DNA from 3 places in the Pseudomonas sp. IzPS59 genome. Region 1 is predicted to be linked to each of the others. Evidence: riboswitches for the same ligand, from Rfam matches in the RefSeq annotation. Region 1 holds a riboswitch; each other region holds the start of a gene.
What was found. Region 1 has a riboswitch for cobalamin ahead of cobW (cobalamin biosynthesis protein CobW). Riboswitches for the same ligand answer to the same signal wherever they lie in the genome.
Positions count from the first base shown of each region.

Region 2: another riboswitch for cobalamin. It lies ahead of cobO (cob(I)yrinic acid a,c-diamide adenosyltransferase); the one in region 1 lies ahead of cobW (cobalamin biosynthesis protein CobW).
Region 3: another riboswitch for cobalamin. It lies ahead of IF189_RS12685 (TonB-dependent receptor plug domain-containing protein); the one in region 1 lies ahead of cobW (cobalamin biosynthesis protein CobW).

Region 1 is NZ_CP062251.1:3,457,339-3,462,666, forward strand. Features, by position in the region: gene cobN (cobaltochelatase subunit CobN) at 1-1,856, opposite strand, end outside; gene cobW (cobalamin biosynthesis protein CobW) at 1,860-2,933, opposite strand; cobalamin riboswitch at 3,032-3,242, opposite strand; cobalamin riboswitch at 4,013-4,234, shown strand; gene IF189_RS15450 (CbtB domain-containing protein) at 4,356-4,553, shown strand; gene IF189_RS15455 (CbtA family protein) at 4,565-5,266, shown strand; gene IF189_RS15460 (cobalamin biosynthesis protein) at 5,263-5,328, shown strand, end outside.
Region 2 is NZ_CP062251.1:1,876,820-1,882,147, forward strand. Features, by position in the region: gene IF189_RS08510 (C40 family peptidase) at 1-402, shown strand, start outside; gene IF189_RS08515 (PQQ-dependent sugar dehydrogenase) at 472-1,785, opposite strand; gene IF189_RS08520 (hypothetical protein) at 1,852-2,436, opposite strand; cobalamin riboswitch at 2,603-2,829, shown strand; gene cobO (cob(I)yrinic acid a,c-diamide adenosyltransferase) at 2,910-3,521, shown strand; gene IF189_RS08530 (cobyrinate a,c-diamide synthase) at 3,518-4,813, shown strand; gene bluB (5,6-dimethylbenzimidazole synthase) at 4,810-5,328, shown strand, end outside.
Region 3 is NZ_CP062251.1:2,835,994-2,841,321, forward strand. Features, by position in the region: gene IF189_RS12675 (ABC transporter substrate-binding protein) at 1-574, opposite strand, end outside; gene IF189_RS12680 ((2Fe-2S) ferredoxin domain-containing protein) at 622-981, opposite strand; gene IF189_RS12685 (TonB-dependent receptor plug domain-containing protein) at 981-2,918, opposite strand; cobalamin riboswitch at 3,010-3,216, opposite strand; gene IF189_RS12690 (LysR family transcriptional regulator) at 3,251-4,159, opposite strand; gene IF189_RS12695 (DoxX family protein) at 4,329-4,766, shown strand; gene IF189_RS12700 (pirin family protein) at 4,851-5,328, shown strand, end outside.

The sequences.
Region 1 (5,328 bases):
CCATAGGTTTCGGCGCGGGTCAGCGGCGGCATCAAGTGGTCGATGATCACAGCCTGGGTGCGACGCTTGGCCTGGGCGCCCTCGCCCGGATCGTTGACGATAAACGGATAGATGTTCGGCAGCGGCCCGAGCAACGCATCCGGCCAGCAATTCTCCGACAGGCCCACGCCTTTGCCCGGCAGCCATTCGAGGTTGCCGTGCTTGCCGACGTGGATCACGCCGTGGGCGCCGTAGGTCTGGCGCAGCCAGAAATAAAACGCGAGATACGCGTGCGGCGGCACCAGATCCGGGTCGTGATACACCGCGCTCGGGTCAACCTGATAACCCCGTGCCGGTTGAATGCCGACGAAGGTCAGGCCGAAACGCAGGCCGGCGATCATCATCCGCCCGCCACGGCACATCGGATCGTTGTGCGGCGAACCCCAACGCTCCAGCACCGCCGTGCGATTGGCTTCGGGCAGTGCGTTGAACATCGTCAGGTAATCGTTCATCGCCAGGCTCTGCTGGCATGGTCGCTGATCGAGGGTGTCGAGGTCGTTGCTGACGCCACCGAGCAGTTGCCGGATCAGCTCGGTGCCGCTATCCGGCAGTTCGGCCGGCAATGGATAACCTTCAGCCTGAAATGCCCGCAGGATGTTCAGCGCGGCGGCTGGCGTGTCGAGGCCGACGCCGTTGCCGATGCGTCCGTCCCGGGTCGGGTAGTTGGCGAGGATCAGCGCGATACGTTTTTCAGCGTTCGGCACCCGCGCCAGATCGACCCAGCGTCGCGCCAGTTCAGCCACAAAATCCATGCGCTCCGGCTGCGCCCGATAACACACCACGTCGGACTGACTGCGCTCGCTGTGCCACGCCAGATCCTTGAAGCTGATCGGCCGACTGATGATCCGCCCGTCCAGCTCCGGCAAGGCAATGTGCATCGCCAGATCCCGCGGACCGAGGCCCTGCTCGCTGTCGCGCCAACCGGGCTCGTTGTCCTGGGCGCAGATCGCCTGGATCACCGGAATGTTGCGACGGAATGGCCGCAGATGCGGCGCTTCCGGGCTGGATTGAGCAAATCCGGTGGTGTTCAGGATCACCGAGGCTTCGACTTCATCCAGCCAGTCCTCGACCACCGAAAGGCAGCCGGGCTCTTTCAGACTGGCCACGGCCACCGGCAGCGGATTGAGTCCGGCAGCCTGCAACCGTTGGCAGAACACGTCGATAAACGCCGTATTCGCCGCTTGCAAATGCGAGCGATAAAACAACACCGCCGCGACCGGTTGACCGGGTAGCCAATCGGCTTGCCAGTCTGCCAGTGCGGCGGTGTTTATGTTCGGGTGGTAAATCGCCGTGCGCGGCAGCGTTTGCGGCTCGCCCCACACGTAATCCCGCGCCAGCCAGCGGTTGGCCAGACAGCGGAAGAAATCCAGCGCATTGCCCATGCCGCCCTGACGCAGAAACTGCCAGAGCCGGTCGCGATCCTCGGCGCCCACGGTGCTCAAGTCGCTGAGCTCCGGGTCGGGCCGATCATCGCCCGGCACCAGAATCACCTGCACGCCACGCTCGGACAATTCGACCAGCCGTTCGACGCCATAACGCCAATAAGCGATGCCGCCGTGCAGCGAAATCAGAATGACCTTGGCGTGGCGCAACACTTCATCGACGTACAGGTCGACCGACGCATGGTTCTGCACCTGCATCGGGTTGGCCAGCCGCACACTTGGGTAATCCTCGGGCAGTTGCTGCGCCGCTTCGGCGAGCAGCGCGAGGCTGGAATCGCCGCTGCACAGGATCACCAGCTCGGCGGGGGTTTGTCCAAGGTCGGCAATGTTGTCATCCGACACGAAACCGCCGGGCTGGGTCCTGAGCAGGTGCATGGCTTAAACGCTGAGCGCGGCGCGCAGTTGCGCTTCGAGCTGGGCAGCGTCCAGTTCCTGACCGATCAACACCAGACGAGTGATACGCGCTTCGTCGGCGCCCCACTGACGGTCGAAGTGCTTGTCGAAACGCGTGCCCACGCCCTGGATCAGCAGACGCATCGGCTTGTTCGGGATCGCCGCGAAGCCTTTGACCCGCAGGATGCCGTGCTGGACCACCAGTTGCGTCAGCGCATCGAGCAGCAGGCTTTCGTCGGCTTGCGGCAGTTCGATGGAGATCGAGTCGAAGGCGTCGTGATCGTGGTCGTCATGGTCGTCATCGCCTTCACCGTGGTGGTGATCGTGATGGCTGTGGCGGCTGTCGATGTGTTCTTCGGAACCCGCGCCGAGGCCGATCAGCACGTCCAGCGGCAGACGACCGTTGCTGGCTTCGATGATTTTTACGGCTGGCGGCAGTTCTTCCGCGACTTCCAGGCGTACGCGCGCGAGGTCTTCAGGGCTGGTCTGGTCGGCCTTGTTGAGAATCACCAGGTCGGCACTGGCCAGTTGGTCGGCGAACAGTTCGTGCAGCGGTGATTCGTGGTCCAGGTTCGGGTCGAGTTTGCGCTGGGCATCGACCTGATCCGGGAACGCGGCGAAGGTGCCGGCGGCCACGGCCGGGCTGTCGACCACGGTGATCACTGCGTCAACGGTGCAGGCGCTGCGGATTTCCGGCCACTGGAAGGCTTGCACCAGCGGTTTTGGCAGGGCCAGGCCCGAGGTTTCGATCAGGATGTGGTCGAGGTCGCCGCGACGGGCCACCAGTTCGCGCATCACCGGGAAGAACTCTTCCTGAACGGTGCAGCACAGGCAGCCGTTGGCCAGTTCGTAGACGCGACCGGTGGCTTCCTCTTCGGTGCAGCCGATGGTGCACTGCTTGAGGATTTCACCGTCGATGCCCAGTTCGCCAAATTCGTTGACGATCACCGCGATGCGGCGGCCCTGAGCGTTGTCGAGCATGTGCCGCAGCAAGGTGGTTTTGCCCGAGCCGAGGAAACCGGTGACGATGGTGACGGGGAGTTTGGCCAGTGTTTTCATCGGATGCCCTTTGGCAAGGTGGCGGGCATACGGGACGAGACCGGCAACGCGGGTGCGTGCCTGGAGAGTTCGCCACCGGATCACCCCGCCCGGTTGAAAGTGAGAATCTGTGACGAGGCAGGTCTCCTGGCTGACGGTGTTCGGGCCTTGGCCCGGTATTCGCTGCGCCTTCCCGCTGGCTCTGGATTGAGCTGGCAGTGGCGTGGCAGCGAACAGCACCGTTCACAGTTGCGGGGGCAGCCGCGGCTTGGACCGCGTTCCCTTCTTAGCTTCGGCGTGGGCCGAAGAACCTCGAAAGCGCAAGGCTACGCATGGGTTCGTGATGGGTCAATGGGAGGTTGGTTTTGTGGGCATATCCGTTGCTGCGGTTGTGGCCACTTAGGGTTCCGCCCTTACGGCGGGTCACTTTTGGCAAACGCCCCAAAAGTAACCAAAAGGTCTGCGCCCTGACGTACGGCCCTCGCTGTGGCTCGGGTTCCTTCGCTCCGGGATCGATCCGGGCGCATCGCCTACGGTTTGCTTCGCTGCACCTCCTCTCGATGTGTTTGGCTTCGCCAAACGGTCGCTGCGCTCCCACCCCCGGATCAATCCCTCCACTCAGCCTACCGACGGACCTTGCGATCAAAAGCGGTACTTGAGCTAACGCTCATCGTGGTTAGTGGTGAGGGGCTCTTGATCTGGCTTTGGCTTTGGCTTTGGCTTTGGCTTTGGCTTTGGCTTTGGCTTTGGCTTTGGCTTTGGCTTTTGATTTTTTGCCCCTTCGGCAGGCCGAGCGGAGGTGTTCATCAGGGGGTAGGCGCGCAGCGCCGTGCGGCGAAGCCGCATACATCGAGAGGAGGTGCAGCGAAGCAAACCGTAGGCGATGCCCCCTGATGGACACCGTAGCGAGGGAACACTGAGCCTAAGCGAAGTGCCGTACGCCGGGGGAAGCCTTTTTGGTTACTTTTTCGGCGTTTGGAAAAAGTGACTCGCTGTAAGAGCGAAACCGCCAGCGGCAGCTCCCGAAGCAACGGATATGCCCCCCCTATCCAAACACACCTCACCCCATTCAATTGACTAAAAACCCCAGCCCATGGTCTCCTACACAACTTGTTACGGGTGCCCTTCACAGGGTGAAACGGGAAACCGGTGAATCATGTGCTTTACTCTAAAGCCATGTCAGTCCGGTGCTGCCCCCGCAACGGTAAGCGAGAGAGCGTCAGATCCACTGTGCCCACGGGCATGGGAAGGTGACGCTTGCAGGTCGGCCTGGCGCCAACCCCTCGTGAGCCCGGAGACCGGCCTGCAACGCACAGTGCGCATCTTGCGTCACTGAACATAACAAACCCGCGGTGGGCGGGCGCTGTTCGAACCTCTGCGTGCCCGACTCGCAGGGGTTTTCATGCGCTCCATTCACCCGCTGACACTCCAGAGGGAAGCGCCATGTCGATCATCAGCAGCACCGGCAGCAACACGGACAAAATCTCCAGCACCACCACCCTGAGCCAACGCCTGACCGCTGCGATCTTCGCGTCGATCCTGGGCGCAAGCCTGGTCTACTTCGCCGGTTTCTCGCACATCGAAGCGGTGCACAACGCCGCGCACGATACCCGCCACAGCGCCGCGTTCCCGTGCCACTGAGACCTGACGACATGATCAAGCGTATTGCGCAGACCGCAGGTTTCACCGGCCTTCTGGCCGCCCTGCTGCTGACCTTGCTGCAAAGCTTCTGGGTTTCGCCGCTGATTCTTCAGGCCGAAACCTACGAGAAGGCCGAGCCGGTGGCCGAAGTTCACGAACACGCCGCCGGCACCGCTGCCCACACCCACGATGCCGAAGCCTGGGAGCCGGAAAACGGCTGGCAGCGTGTGGTTTCCACCACCGGCGGCAACCTGGTCGTAGCCGTAGGTCTCGCCCTGATGCTGGCGGGCCTGTACACCCTGCGTGCGCCGACCAAAACCTCGCAAGGTCTGCTCTGGGGTCTGGCGGGTTACGCGACGTTCGTGCTCGCGCCGACAATGGGCCTGCCACCTGAGTTGCCGGGCACCGCCGCCGCTGACCTGGCTTCGCGCCAGATGTGGTGGATCGGCACTGCTGCTTCGACCGCTGTCGGCCTGGCGCTGATCGCATTCGGCGGCAACTGGCTGCTGAAGATCCTCGGCGTGGCGATCCTCGCTGTGCCGCATGTAATCGGCGCACCGCAACCGGAAGTGCACTCGATGCTCGCCCCGGAAGCACTGGAAGCCCAGTTCAAAATCGCTTCGCAGCTGACCAACGTGGCGTTCTGGCTGGCCCTGGGCCTGATCAGCGCCTGGTTGTTCCGCCGCAAAAGCGATGGTCAATACCACGCATGACCGATGACAGCGCAGCGCCGACCTTCGTGGTCGGCCTGGGCTGCCAGCGCGGCTGCCCGGCC
Region 2 (5,328 bases), 1.6 Mb from region 1:
GCCGAAGACGTGCTGTTCCGCGCGCTCGGGCTCGTAGGTACGCCTTATCGCTGGGGCGGCAACACGCCGGACTCGGGCTTCGATTGCAGCGGCCTGATCGGTTTCGTCTACCGTGATGCGGCCGGCATCAGCCTGCCGCGCTCGACCCGCGAGATGATCGTCATGCAGGCGCCGAATGTCGGCAAGGAAGGGCTGCAGACCGGCGACCTGATCTTCTTCGCCACCAATGGCGGCTCTCAGGTCAGTCATGCGGGAATTTATGTCGGGGAAGGGCGTTTCGTTCACGCTCCGGCCACTGGCGGTACGGTGAAGCTGGACAGCCTTTCGAAAGCGTATTGGCAGAAAGCCTATCTGAGTGCCAAGCGCGTTCTGCAGCCGGAGCATCTGGCGCACAACCCGTAAAGCTGCGTATCAATAAAAAAACCGTGGGAGCACATTGGCTCCCACGGTTTTTTTGTTTCAGGGCGTGGGCTATTTGGCCGCCGACACCCGCCACACCTTGTTCCCCACATCGTCCGCTACCAGCAATCCACCTTGCTGGTCGATTACCACGCCAACCGGGCGACCCAAAGCGTTTCCGTCTTTGTCGAGGAATCCTGTCAGTACGTCTACAGGCGTTCCGCTCGGCTTGCCGGCGCTGAACGGTACGAAGATCACCTTGTAGCCACTGTGTGGCTTACGGTTCCACGAGCCATGCTGGCCGATGAATGCGCCTTCCTTGAATTGCGCCGGCAGTGTATTGCCCTCGGCAAAGGTCAGGCCCAGTGAGGCGGTGTGCGGGCCGACGGCGTAATCCGGAGCGATGGCCTTGGCCACCAAGTCCAGGTTTTGTGGTTCGACGCGGACATCGACGTGCTGGCCGTAATAGCTGAACGGCCAGCCATAGAAACCGCCATCCTTGACCGAGGTGATGTAGTCCGGCACCAGATCGCTGCCGATCTCGTCCCGCTCGTTTACCGCAGTCCAAAGTGCGCCGCTTTTCGGCTCCCAGGCCAGGCCGTTGGGGTTGCGGATGCCCGAGGCGAAGATCCGGTGATTGCCGGTCGCCCGATCGACTTCCCAGATCGCCGCGCGACCTTCTTCCTGATCCAGGCCGTTTTCGCCGACGTTGCTGTTCGAACCGACGGTGACGTACAGCTTGCTGCCGTCCTTGCTGGCGATAACGTTTTTGGTCCAGTGATGGTTGAGCGGGCCACCCGGCAGATCCACGACCTTGATCGGCTGGCTCTTGATTTCCGTTGCGCCGGGTTCGTAGTGAAAGCGCAGCAGGCGGTCGGTGTCGGCGACGTAAAGATCGTTGCCGACCAGGGTCATGCCGAACGGCGAATTCAGGTTCTGTAGAAACACTGTGCGCGTCTCGGCCACGCCATCGTGATCGGCATCACGCAACAGAGTGATGCGGTTCGGGCTTGGTACGCCGGCACCGGCGCGGCCCATGACTTTTTTCATCACCCAGCCGCGTATGCCTTTGCCGTCGTCCGGTTTAGGCGGGGCATTGGTTTCCGCCACCAGCACATCGCCGTTGGGCAGTACGTAGAGCCAGCGCGGGTGATCGAGATTCTCGGCAAACGCCGCCACCAGAGTGCCTGCCGCTGGCGTCGGTTTCGCGCCGGCCGGCCAGCCGATCGCCGGGGCGATGTTCACCGTCGGGATCAGGGTCTTGTCCGGTTCGGGCAGTTTGGGGGACGGGCCGGTGCCGTCCGAGACTTGCAGGCTGGAGGATTCACCACAGGCGGTGAGCCCTCCGGCGAGTGCGATGACGAAAACGAGGTGGGGCTTGCGCATTACTGATCTTCCCTATGAATGCATTCCTAATCATAGAGAAGCACACGAGCCCGATGGTTCAACCCCTCAGCCGCGTGCCTCCTTGAACAGCACGGCAATACCGGGGTGATAGTTGCCGGCCTCGCTGCGCAATTTGCGGTAGGCGTACGGGAAGTACCAGGCGACGGCGCAGGTGTGTTCCTTTTGCAGGTCGTCGACCATGTCCTGCAGTTCTTCCGGGCTGGCGCTGTGCTGGGCTTTCTGTGGGGCGACGAACAGGCAGCCGAGTTTGAGATCGCTGGCGTAGCTGATGCGCTTGGCGTCGCTGGTGATATCGGCCAGGGCCTGAGTCAGGTTCAGGCTGTTGACGCGCGGCCAGCGCTGGGTCGCCTGGATGTAGGCGCGATCTTCGGCGCCGGCCAGGAACAGGTCGGCGCGGGCATTACGCTCGCCTTCCTCGTTCTGTTTGCGGGTGGCGGTGTCGCGCAGGGTGACCAGTTCGGCCATCCATGCGGCGGCGGACAACAGGCCGAGGTTGGCTTTTTCGTCGTGCCAGTAGGGTGTGTCGTTGTCGCCGCGCACGGCGTTGTAGCGGTCGATACAGTCAAACCATCGCTCCAGCACCGGGCGCAGGAATTCCAGCCGCGGATTGCTGATGATCATGCCTTGCATGGTGCTCTCCCTTGTTATTGTGATGTGCTCTCTGCAGTCAAAAAGCATGGCTCTTTGATATCACTGCTGACAGTGTGGCACAAGATTGGCGTCAGATAATTGATCGACGGCAGTTATTTGCCGCACGACCCCCTCTTCATTTGACGCTCCACCCCCAACCCTCTAACCTTCGCGGCTTGTTTCAGGTGCTCTGTGACCGCTGTCGACAGAGTGAAACAGGGAAGCCGGTGAGGATTGTCTTCAAGCGAAGAGCCATCACGATCCCGGCGCTGCCCCCGCAACGGTAAATGAGTGAAAGCTGCGTCGGATGCCACTGCTGCAAAGCGGGAAGGCGCGCAGCCAGGCGAACGCCGCTCATGAGCCCGGAGACCGGCCTGATCCATCCAGCGGCATCACGGTGGGCGATGCCAGGCTTGTTGCCGTCTATTCTTGTGCCTGCCCGCCGTTATTCAGCCTCAACGGAGAGCTCCCCCATGACTGATTCCCCCGAACGCGACGAGCGCCACCTGGCGCGCATGCAGCGCAAAAAAGCCGTGATCGACGAGCGCATCGCCAATTCGCCAGACGAATGCGGCCTGGTGCTGGTGCTGACCGGCAATGGCAAAGGCAAAAGCAGCTCGGCATTCGGCATGCTCGCCCGCGCCATGGGCCACGGCATGCAGTGTGGCGTGGTGCAGTTCATCAAGGGCCGCAACAGCACCGGGGAGGAGCTGTTCTTCCGCCGCTTCCCGGAGCAGGTACGCTTTCATGTGATGGGCGAGGGCTTCACTTGGGAAACCCAGGATCGCCAGCGCGACATCGCCGCTGCCGAAGCTGCATGGGAAGTGTCCCGCGAACTGCTGCGTGATCCGTCGATCGGTCTGGTGGTGCTCGATGAACTGAACATCGCCCTCAAGCACGGTTACCTCGATCTGGATCAGGTGCTCAGCGATCTGCAGGCCCGTCCGCCGATGCAGCACGTGATCGTCACCGGTCGCGCCGCCAAGCCGGAAATGATCGAGATGGGCGACACCGTCACCGAAATGGGCATGATCAAGCACGCCTTCCAGGCCGGCATCAAAGCGCAGAAAGGCGTCGAACTTTGAATCAACCACGTCACTGCCCGGCGGTACTGATCGCCGCGCCGGCTTCCGGTCAGGGCAAGACCACCGTTACTGCTGCACTGGCCCGCTTGCATCGCAATCAGGGCCGCAAGGTCCGCGTATTCAAGTGCGGCCCGGACTTTCTCGACCCGATGATCCTCGAGCGCGCCAGCGGTGCGCCGGTCTATCAACTGGACATGTGGATGGTCGGCGAGCAGGAAAGTCGTCGTCTGCTGTGGGAAGCCGCTGCCGAAGCGGATCTCATCCTGATCGAAGGCGTGATGGGCTTGTTCGATGGCACGCCATCGAGCGCCGATCTGGCGCGGCATTTCGGCGTGCCGGTACTCGGCGTGATCGACGGCACGGCCATGGCTCAGACCTTTGGCGCCTTGGCGCTGGGCCTGGCGCGCTATCAGTCTGATCTGCCGTTCGCCGGGGTGCTGGCCAATCGTGTCGGCACGGTGCGTCATGCGCAATTGCTCGAAGGCAGTCTCACCGAAGGTCTGCGCTGGTATGGCGCGTTGTCCAGGGAAACCGGGATCGAACTGCCAAGTCGCCATCTCGGCTTGGTGCAGGCCAGCGAACTCAATGACCTCGATGTACGTCTCGACGCCGCCGCCGAAGCGCTGGCCGGCACTTGCGAGGTAGCGCTGCCACCGGCCGTGGAGTTCGCCGCACCGGAAAGCGTGAAGACCGAAAGGCTGCTCGAAGGCGTGCGGATTGCCGTCGCCCGTGACGAAGCTTTCGCCTTCACCTATGGCGCCAGTCTCGATCTGTTGCGGGCGATGGGTGCGGAGCTGAGTTTCTTCTCGCCGATTCGCGACACTGAATTGCCTGAGGCTGACAGTCTGTATCTGCCCGGCGGTTATCCGGAATTGCACCACGTTGCCTTGTCGCAGAACGCCGGCATGCTCAAAGCGATCCGCGCGCATCACGCCGCCGGTAAACCGCTGCTCGCCGAATGTGGTGGCATGCTCTATCTGCTGGATTCGCTGACCGATGTCGAAGGCACCCGCGCCGAACTGGTCGGTTTGCTCAAGGGGGATGCGGTGATGCAGAAGCGTCTGGCAGCCTTGGCACTGCAATCCGTCGAACTGCCGGAAGGCTTGTTGCGTGGCCACACCTATCACCATTCCCTGACCACCACCGAACTGACGCCGATTGCCCGTGGCCACAGCCCCAATGGCGGGCGCGGCGCCGAAGCGGTGTATCGGGAAGGGCGGATGACTGCCTCGTACGTGCACTTTTACTTTCCGTCCAATCCGTCGGCGATTGCCGCACTGTTGGTGCCATGACCGACAACGCCTTCACTGAAACCGAGCGCGCAGCGGTCTACCGCGCCATCGCCGAACGCCGCGACATGCGCCACTTCAGCGGCGGCACGGTCGAGCCGGAACTGCTGCGCCGTTTGCTGGAAGCCGCGCATCAGGCGCCGAGCGTCGGCCTGATGCAGCCGTGGCGCTTCATCCGCATCAGCGACCGCGCCTTGCGCGGACAGATCCAGAATCTTGTGGAAGAAGAACGGGTACGCACCGCCGAAGCCCTCGGCGAGCGCAGCGACGAGTTCATGAAGCTCAAGGTCGAAGGCATCAACGATTGTGCGGAAGTGTTGGTCGCAGCCTTGATGGACGATCGCGAGCGGCACATTTTCGGCCGCCGCACGCTGCCGGAAATGGACATGGCCTCATTGTCCTGCGCGATCCAGAACCTGTGGCTGGCGGCGCGCGCCGAAGGCTTGGGCATGGGCTGGGTGTCGCTGTTCGAACCGCAGGCGCTGGCGGATCTGCTGCAACTGCCGGCCGGGGCCAAG
Region 3 (5,328 bases), 620 kb from region 1:
CGAGCAATGTGGTGACGAATCCGCGTCCGCCTTCGCTGTCCAGGCCTATGACTTCGCTGTCGAGATAGAACACGGACCGCGGTTTTCCCGAGCCCGTTAAGGCCTTGGCAGTGTTCAGGTCGGCGTCCAATGCGTTGCGTAACTCTGTGGCGCGTTGCTGTTTGTGCAGCAAGGCGCCGAGGGTCAAGAGGTCGTTGCGAATGTGTTCAAAGTAATCCCGCGAGTGCCCGTTGCAGGCCGACTCCAGCAGATACGAAGCCACGCCGTTGCGCCCCAGTCCGCTGCGTGACGTCACGCCATTGCCGAACGCCGTCGCAAATCCACCGACCACCAGATCCGGTTTCTGCGCATACAACACTTCGCTGGAAGGATAGAGGTGTGAAATCACTGGCGCTCCGAAGTACTCGGTCTGAGGCACGCCGGTATCATCCAGATAGGCCACACCCGCCAGCGCCGAGCCTGCGCCCAACGCCAAGACCAGATCGGCTGCATGCTGATTGAGCGCAACAATCCGCGACGGTGGCGATGCCGGCAGGTGCCAGGTCTCGCCACAATTGCGGTAGTCATCTGCCATAGCCGGAGAAGCGCAAAGCAGGGCACCGGCCAGAAAGAACAGCCTTCTCACAAGCGCTCCTTGATCAGCAGATCCTCGACCACTTCACCGCCCACCAGATGCACTTCGACCAGTCGCTGCGCATCGGCGTGGCTGCGTACGCCATACCAGCAGGTCTCCGGATACACCGTCATGACCGGCCCCAGATTGCACGGGAACTGACAGTGCGTGCGGGTCAGCAAAACCCCGCCCGGTGTCTCGATCCGGTCATGGGCCAGCAAGTGCCGGCGCAGGGTTTTCCATAGCTGCAAGGCGCCGCGCTGGGTGCAGCGCGGGCCGGTGCAGAGGAACACGTGGCGCGCATGCTCGGGAACGTGCGACCAGTCCGGGTGCGAATCGACGCCGTCGGTGGTGATGATGTCAGCCATCAGAAACGGTACGTGTAGCGCACTTCGGAGGTGAACGGCCGTCCGAGGTTGTCGACGTTGTTCGAGCGGCTGGTGACGTAATCGCGGTCGAACAGGTTTTCCACCAGCAGGCTCAACCGGTGTTGGTGGGCACCGTCGAGATAGCGATAAGCGTCGGCGTCCACCACCGAGTAGTGGCCGTACTCGACCTGTTTCGAGCTGATCACATCGCGGATATAGCGGATCGCACCGCCGGCGCCCCACATCCGGTCAACCGACTCGTAACCGATGCGCGAACGGGCGAAGAAGCTCGGTACGTCGTTGATCGTCACTCCCGCGCGGGATTCGGTCAGGTTACGGGTCATGTCCGCCTGCAGGCTCCATTGCTCGTTGAGTGCCAGTTTCGCGTCCGCCTCGAAACCACGCATCTGGATCCGCCCCTGACCGTTGACCCAGTGGATGTCATCAAGGGTAATCAGGTCATCGATCTTGCGTTTGAACAGGGTGACGCTGGCACTGAACTCACGGTCGATCAGCAAGCCTTTGTAATCGAGGCCGAGTTCGGCGTTGCGGCTTTTCTCCGGTTTCAGGTTACGGTTGCCCAGTTCATCGCCCGGTTCGTTGACGAACAGTTGCTCGGCATTCGGCAGTTTGTAGGCCGTGCCGTACTGGCCACGAACAGACCAGTTTTCATTGAGGTCGTACAGCGAAGTGAGCATGCCGACCGTGGCGCTGTCGCCGCCGCTCATGGCTTCGTGGCGGATACCGATGCTCGGGTGCCAGTCGGGCAGGGCATCGATCTTCGGACGCAACTGGGTGTAGAACGCGTGGGCTTCAGCCTTGTCATTGTCGATGATCAACACATCGTCCTGGCCCTTGAACCACTGGTTGTCCGTGCCGAACACCAGCACATGGCCGCCGGGCAACTCGGCCTTGCCTTCGGCCTGCACGCCCCAGTCGGTGAAGCCCCAGTAGTCGTTGTGGTTGATGGTTCGGGTGCCGCCATCGGCGGTGTTGTTGATGCGCGTGTAGCGGGTGTCCCAGTCGTTGATGTGGCCTTTGACGAAGTAGCTAAGGCGTTCGTTGACGTTCTGTTCGAAGGTGGCCGTGGCGATCTGCTGGATGCGGTCGTTGGTGGTCTTGTGGTTGTCCACCGGGCGAGCGAAGTCGAGGTTGGCGTCGGCGTATTGGTAGAACAGTTCCAGGCGCGCGTCATCGGCAAAGGACTGAATCGCCTTGGCGCCGAAGGTGGTGACTTCGTAGGCGCGCTTCTTTTCGCTGTCGTTCTTGATGTCGCGATTGCGAAACGGCTGATAGCCGTCCGAAACGTTATGGCTGACGTAGGCCAGCAGGCCCAGGTCGCCGAAGCCGTTGGTGAAGATGTTTTCGACCCGCGCATCCTCGGTGGTGCCGCCGAACGTATCCACGCCCATGTTCACTTCGCCGGAGGCTTTGCGGCTCTGCGGGCTGCGGGTGACGATGTTGATCACGCCGGACACGGCCTGGGTGCCGAACAGCAGACTCTGCCCGCCCTTGAGCACTTCGATGCGTTCGATGGCGTTGGCCGGCAGGGTGTCCAGGTACAGGCCGCCGTATAGGCGATTGTTCAGGCGCACACCGTCGAGCAGGATCAGCGTGTCATCGTTGCGTCCGCCCAGCAGGGAATAGGTGCCGTAGTCGAACGGGCCGTTTTTCGGCGCGACGTACAGGCCGGGAATGAACATCTGCATCACGCGGCTGACATCGGCGCTGGGGCCGGCGCGTTCGATCTGCTCGCGGGTGACGATCTCGACCTTGCTGCCGAACTGCGCCATGTCGGCGACGGTGGTGGACTCCACGGACGGCGCGGAAACGATTTGCTGAGTGAGTTCAAGCGGCGTGTCGTCCGCCAGCAGCAGGGGGCTGAACAGACAGCCAAGCAACAGGGATGGAGCCGGAGTGTTGAAAGGTTTGATCATCGTCTTCTCGAAAGGATCTTCGCAGAAGAGCATGCAGGAGAAGGCATCGCGCACACGCCGACACCGGCCCATGCCCGCCCACCGCAGGAGTTTGCCAAACAGCATTTCAGGCCGGTCTCCGGGCTCGCGCGTCTGGACGCTTTCACCTTCCCATGGCCGTCTGGCCACAGTGGTGTGTCGAAAGCATCACGCGCCTACCGTTGCGGGGGCAGCACCGGACTGGTTCGAAACGAACGCACCGGTTTCCCGTTTCACCCCATGCACGGCGGCATGGGACACCTGAAACAGGGCGGCATCTGAACACTCGGATGGGCGATCGTCAACTTGCCGGATCAAGCCTCTTGCGTGTTCTGTTGAACGAAACGCTCGATCAACCACCGCGCCGCAGGGCCTGGTGGCACATCGGTGCGGTAGATGGCGTCGAAGGTGTATTGCCCGCTGGTGTATTCCGGCAGGTCCAGTTGCACCAGTCGGCCGCTGTCCAGGTCTTCCTGGATCATCGGCCGGGGCATGTTGCCCCAGCCGATGCCTTCGCGCAGCAGCATGTGCTTGGCGCCCAGGTCCGCCAGGCGCCAGGTGCGGTTGCTGAGTACGGCGAAATCCTTGTCCTTGGTCAGCACCGAGCGATCCGACAGTACCAGTTGCGTATGCTCGCGCCCGGCACCCGGAACATTGCCTTCGGCGATCGCCAAAGGATGATTCGGCGCCGCCACCGGAATCAGCTCGACGCTGCCGATGCCGATTCTTTCGATGCCGTTGATGCCGTCGTTCATCGGCCCGCTGACGCCAACCACCGCGCCGCGATTGATCACCCGTTCAGTCACGGCGCCAAGCGCTTCCATGTGCAGATGCAGGGCAACGGTGGGGAATTCTTCGCGAAAGGATTTCAGCGCATCCACCACGCGCTCGGCCGGTAGCATTACGTCGAGTACCACATGCACTTCGGCCTCCAGTCCCTGCAGCAGGCCTTTTACCTTGGCGCGCAAGCCATGCACGCCGTTGGCGATGGTCCGGGCCTCTGCCAACACGGTGCGGCCGGCGTCGGTGAGTTGCGGCTTGCGGGTGGTTTCACGGTCGAAGAGGGTGACGCCCAGTTGCATCTCAAGATTGGCAATCGAGTAGCTGATCACCGAAGTCGCCCGGTGAAGCTTGCGCGCTGCCGCGGCAAAGCTGCCGACTTCCACGACGGTCAGAAAGACCCGCAATTGATCGAGTGTCGGTGTGCCTGGGTCGGAGATCATGTCGGTGTCCTCGAGTCGCCATGGAGGCCTTTACTGGGCGAACAGCTTACCTATTTTTTCGAACGTAACGATCTAAATTAGTCGGCTATTCAGATGAGCTGTCGAGGCGCAACATTTCTTCATCCGGACGGTTCAAGTCGAACCGGACCCCATTGAAGGAAATTCTCCCATGGCTACTTCTGCAAACATCGCTCAAGCAACTTCTGTACAGAACGCTTCCGACACCAAACAAGCCTCGGCCGCCTTGATCGGTCGCGTCTTGCTCAGCGTGATTTTCATCCTCTCCGGTTTCTCCAAACTCGCCGCGCCGGCCATGATGATCGGCTACATCGGCTCGGTAGGGCTGCCGCTGCCGCAAGTGGCGTTGGCGCTGGCAATCATCGTCGAAATCGGTGGCGGCCTGGCGCTGATCGCCGGCTACCGCACCCGCACCGTCGCCGCTGTGCTGGCCGCATTCAGCGTGGTCACCGCACTGGCCTTCCACAATGCGCTGGCTGACCAGAACCAGTTCATCCACTTCTTCAAGAACATCGCCATGGCCGGCGGCCTGCTGCAAGTCGTGGCCTTCGGTGCCGGTCGCTTCAGCCTCGACGCCCGTCGCCGCTGAAATCCGAGCGCCGCGAGGGACAGGTTCCCTCGCGGCGCTTTGCCGTTTGTTGGCCGCTCCCCGCATCAGAATCGAGTAATCATCATGACCGTTCAGCAACACCTCTCCGGCTACACCCGCGAACCTGTCACTCACCGCATTCTGCGCTACCGCACCAGCGGCAGCGGACACGGCTCGATCGTGCGGCTGATGAGCCCTTCGGATCTGGGCCAGTTGATCAAACCCTTCGTGTTCCTCGACCTGTTCGAAGGCGAGGCCTCGTTCATTCACAACATGCCGATGCACCCGCATTCGGGGATCGCCACCGTGACGGTGATTACCGAAGGCAACCTGCGGTTCGAGGATGGCGGATCGGGCAAGGGCATGATCGATTACGGCGGTGTCGAGTGGATGCGCGCGGGCGGCGGGGTGTGGCACGGCAAGGAAATGTCGGTGGGCACATCGCAGCGGATTCAGGGCTTTCAACTGTGGGTGGCTTTGCCGCCGGAGCTGGAGAACGCCAGTGTCGACAGCCAGTATCTGGAGTCCGCCGCGATGCCCGAAGTGGGGCCGGCGCGGGTGA